2 regions of the Pseudocolwellia sp. G5-9 genome follow, and region 2 is predicted to be linked to the other one. Evidence: riboswitches for the same ligand, from Rfam matches in the RefSeq annotation. Region 2 holds a riboswitch; the other holds the start of a gene.
What was found. A riboswitch is a leader RNA that binds a small molecule or an ion and turns the genes downstream of it on or off. The one in region 2 is predicted to bind cobalamin.
Positions count from the first base shown of each region.

Region 1: linked by a shared signal. The riboswitch ahead of AC0L5Q_RS09645 (ABC transporter ATP-binding protein) and the one ahead of AC0L5Q_RS16595 (hypothetical protein) in region 2 are both predicted to bind cobalamin.

Region 1 is NZ_CM147893.1:2,252,975-2,255,449, forward strand. It holds gene AC0L5Q_RS09635 (DUF1499 domain-containing protein) at 1-125, opposite strand, end outside; gene AC0L5Q_RS09640 (nitrate- and nitrite sensing domain-containing protein) at 570-755, opposite strand; cobalamin riboswitch at 779-983, shown strand; gene AC0L5Q_RS09645 (ABC transporter ATP-binding protein) at 1,111-1,923, shown strand; gene AC0L5Q_RS09650 (FecCD family ABC transporter permease) at 1,920-2,475, shown strand, end outside.
Region 2 is NZ_CM147893.1:3,824,372-3,826,846, reverse strand. It holds gene AC0L5Q_RS16600 (cobyrinate a,c-diamide synthase) at 1-575, opposite strand, end outside; gene AC0L5Q_RS16595 (hypothetical protein) at 616-1,212, opposite strand; cobalamin riboswitch at 1,335-1,720, opposite strand; gene AC0L5Q_RS16590 (histidine phosphatase family protein) at 1,850-2,437, shown strand; gene AC0L5Q_RS16585 (cobalamin biosynthesis protein CobD/CbiB) at 2,467-2,475, shown strand, end outside.

The sequences.
Region 1 (2,475 bases), 1.6 Mb from region 2:
ATTTTAAAAGACGTTCCCATGCCCCATAATTGCAAACGATAAGCAATAACGGCAAGAGGAAAACCCAGTAACAAAGGAATAGTTAAAAACTTACAAATAGTTATAATTTTTTTAATGAACATCATGTTGCCTTAAGATCGGTATTAATAGAAGCCCATATATTTAGCAGGCATGTGGATAATTGTACTACGAAGTATATCTAGACCTTAGAATGGCTTACATTATTTCATTGCTCAACTTCGGTTTCAAAAGTGAAAAAATAATATCCACTTAATATTCAAAGCTGTGTTCAAGTACGCTGTAGCGTTGATCATTTATTGATTTTAGGTATGAAATTTTAGCTTAGCTCACTTTTATCAATGTATTTAGTTCTAACGGTTAAATCGTTTTCTTTTCTAACTTGACTAAAGACGGCCATTAAATCTTTTATGCGATTATCTAAATCTTTAATCACGACGTAGCTTATAACTATAACTAAAAAACTTATAATAAAAATAACATCAGCGCTTAACATTAACGAGCTATTCGCTGAATTTTTAATATATCAGTTAGTTTCATTACTGATATATTTAGTTTGTTTTCAACTTGTTTAACTGCTTTATTCTATCTGTTGCTTGTTCGAACCAGTAGCTTGCATCAATACCAAATTTCCCCGTTGCTGACTTTTCCATTGCAACTTTTCGTAGTTTTTCAACTTCAAGTACAGCAGGTTGTTGCATAGCATTGGTAAATATTGATAAAACAAATACTGTTATTTAATTAAAAAATAACTGTGGTAAGATGTCGGCGCTTTTAAGGTGTTTTTTACTCTTATTTATTAGAGGAAAAACTTAAAGGGGAATATGGTGCAAGACATGGTTAGTTTTATTAACAACCACTTAATTCCATAACTGTTCCCGCAACTGTAAAGAGAGTTTAGTGACGGTTAAAATAACATCACTAAACACTTAAGTCAGAACACCTGCCTTAATCGCCTTTAGTGAACGTGCGGGTAACGCGAAAAACTAAGAATATCTCTCATATAATTATGAGTGACTTCTTATGATGTGTCCTTGTATTTCCTAAAATTGTATTCGCTATGTTTTATTCGCTATTATGGTTAAGGCACATATGTCACCCTTTGTTCTACAAGCAAATAATGTTACTTGGTCTGCAAACCCAAAAAAGGTTATTCAAGGTATTCACCTACAAATAAAAGCAAGTGAAACCGTTGCTATCGTTGGCCCCAATGGCGCAGGAAAAACCTCTCTTCTTAAATGTTTATACGGCGAATATTCAGATTATTCTGGTAATATTTATTTGCATGGCAAGCCCCTTAAAAACCTTAATAATAAAGATATAGCCAAAAAAGTCGCTGTGGTTAGCCAACATTCAGAGTCTGCATTCAACTTAACTGTTTTAGATATTGTAGGTATGGGGCTTATCCCTCATAAAGGATTGTTTGACATAAATACAGATGCCGACAAACACAATATTGAACAAGCGTTAATCAAGGTTGATCTGATAAAAAAACAGCATCAATTATTTAGTACTTTATCAGGCGGTGAGCAGCAGCGAGTATTAATTGCTAGAGCTATTGTACAAGCGCCTGATATTTTGATTATGGATGAACCTACGAATCATCTTGATATGTACTATCAGCATCAAATATTAATGTTAGCCAAGTCCCTCAACATAACCTTATTGATCACTATTCATGATCTTAATTTAGCCGCCCAATATTGCGATAGAGTGCTCATGTTAAACAACGGTCAACTTGTAGCAGATGACACACCTGAAAGTGTATTTACCGCCGAAAACTTAACTGATGTATTTAAACTAGAATGCGCTATTGATAAAAACCCTTTCACTCAAAAAACAAGAATTACCTTTGCTGGTATAAACAACCAAGTAAATGACGAATCAAAGTGGCTACAATCATGAAAAATCACTTATTAACAAAAAAGCTACCGTACAAATATTCGCTCTTGTTAATTGTTAGCCTCGTTGTTATCACGTTATTGTCTTCTATTGGGTTTGGTGTTGTTGAATTAAACCATAAAGCAGTATGGCAATGTGTAACTCAAGGGTGTGAAAAAGGTATTTACGATACCATTTTATGGGAAATACGCTTTCCGAGGGTATTGCTTGGTTTTATCGCGGGCTTTGGTTTAGCTTTAGCAGGCGCTTTAATGCAAAACGTGACACGTAACCCACTTGCCGACCCGTATTTATTTGGTATTGTTTCTGGAGCAGGCTTAGGGGCAACTTTAACTCAGTTTTTACCGGTATCAATGCAGCTTGTTTCGTTACCTTTTGCCTCTTTTTTAGGGTCTTTATTAGCGGTTGGACTTATTTTAATTGTGATATATCAAAATAATTGGCGTCGCATTGAGCACTTACTGTTAGCAGGCGTAGCGGTTTCCTTCTTATTAAGTTCTTTAACCACCTTTATTCTTTACAGCGGTGATGCTTTTTCAAGTAACCGCGTTATTT
Region 2 (2,475 bases):
GTAATGGTTGCATCTTTAGGCATTCGACCGTAAAAGCGTAAATCGTCAGGCAAGCAATTTTGTAATATTTCGGTATGTCTAGGCGTGTTAACTCTATTTGCTATAACACCTGAAAATGGCAAATTAGGACGATAGTTAGCTAATCCAAAAGCAACCGCTGCAAAGGTTTGCGCCATGGCAGAAGCGTCGATAATACCTAATACCGGAATATTAAAATACTCAGCTAAATCAGCACTACTTGGCGTACCATCAAAAAGCCCCATAACCCCTTCAATCAAAATGAGATCTGACTCAAGCGCAGCTTTATATAACAACTGTTTACAGTCTTGTTCACCCACTAACCACAAATCTAATTGATACACTAATTCGCCGCTGGCTTGGCGTAAAATCATAGGATCAATAAAATCAGGTCCTACTTTAAATACGGTAACCTTTTTACCTTGATTACGATGATACCTAGCGATAGCAGCAGTAATTGTTGTTTTTCCGGTGCCTGATGAAGGAGCAGCAACAATTAATGCTGGGCACATAGTGCCTGTGCCCTTTACATTATCAGGAGTATTTTCAAATGCCAAAGTAAACGCCTTTTATTAATAAGTTGATGTAAGCAACAATTTATGATGAAAGTTGAGCTGTTGTTTTTTCAGTGAAAAAACGATTGATACACCAATGCATTACTATTCCTGTAGCAACATAAAACACAGGATTAGAAACTGATTTAAAAAAGTATTTATTTACTCGTGTTGCATATTCAGCCCACGATAAATCTGGAAATTTCCCCGAGAAGGCATAATAACTACCATTAGAGATGAAAAAGGCAATAGAGCTAGCAATAATTAACGCTACACTCACTTTAACAATATTGGTTATCATATTTTGTTGTGACCAATCAGGACGCACGTAATAACCCGCTGCAAACATAGCAACATAACTAAAAGCTAGAGCAGGATAAGACGCGGTTAAACAATCACCAAATTGTCCTCGATGAAATGAAGACGCTAAATCAATAGTGATAGATAAAATATAAAAAAACCAAAAGTCTTTCACTTTACGCAAGTACATACCTGCTAAAAAGAACACAGCTGTAGAAGCACTTGGCAGGCTATTGAAAGTAGAAAAATGATTACCACGTGTAGCGATCATTAACAAAGTTAATAAGCCACATATGCTTAAGAACAAAGAAAGGGGTGATTTTACTTCAGTTAATTTCATAACAATCCCGTTAAATAGTTAACGGTGGAGAAATCAAAGTTAGTAAAAGAAGTGAAAACTATAAATAAGAACGTTATAGGCTAATACAAATTTACTAGTCTCTGAAAAGCCGCCCACCGCAGTTGTCGAGTATAAATTAGGCCGGTCTCCGGACTCCTGTTCATCGCTTTGCAATACCTTCCCATGCTTTCATTGAATGAAGAATACCAAACGCATTAATGAATTGAACTATTTTATATGAAGAATAAATGGTCAAATACAAGGCATTTATTTTAATAACTAGTTGTTCTAATTATTAAATAAATAACGATGTAATTGGCCATTTAAACAAGTATAAATGATCAATTGGTTATTGCGATTGGTATAAACACAGTGGTTTTTATTGCTGCTCACAGTTACCGTTGCGGGGGCAGTACTGGTATTTCACCAGTTTCACGTTTCATCTTAATTAATACTTATTCATTAAATTATAAGCATTAATTTCGACACCTAAATCTGACTGAAATAGTACCTGAAGCAAGCTGTTTATACAACATATACCCATATCAAAGTAAATGATGCACACTATTAATATTGTGCATTGAACACTGTTGCTGATTTAGTTATGCTGCGCTGCAATTAGCAAAAGTACGGCTCTATGATTACAACTTTATATTTAGCTCGCCATGGCGAAACTCAGTGGAATAAAATACAACGTTTTCAAGGACAGCTTGATAGCAACTTAACCGAGTTAGGTAAAACCCAATCAGAGCAAATAGCTCAAAACGTGCTTAAGCATAATATCGAAGTTATTTTCTCTTCAAATTTAGGACGTGCCGTAAACAGTGCTCAAATATGTAAACAAACGCTTGGCGTAAACACCCAAGTAAAATCTAGCCTTACCGAAAGGCATTTAGGCTATTGGCAAGGTAAGCAAATAACAACCTTATCGAAAGATCCTAATTATGTTGAGCTATTGCAGAAATTTACTGAGCTAACACCTCAAGGTGGAGAAAGCGCTGTAACTTGTGGCGAACGTATTTACAAAGCACTTGAAAAAATAGCGATAGAATATAAAACAGCTCATATTTTAGTGATTTTTCATGGTGAGGCTCTGCGTTGTTTTTATGGTTATATTGGTAATAATTCGAATATGAATGCCTACGACTTATTTAAAAATGGTTCTATTAACAAACTAACTTATGAGCATAACACCTCAAGTTTTCATTTAACGCCATCGACCTAAGCTAAATTGCTCTATAAAAAGGAAAGAAAGTGACATTT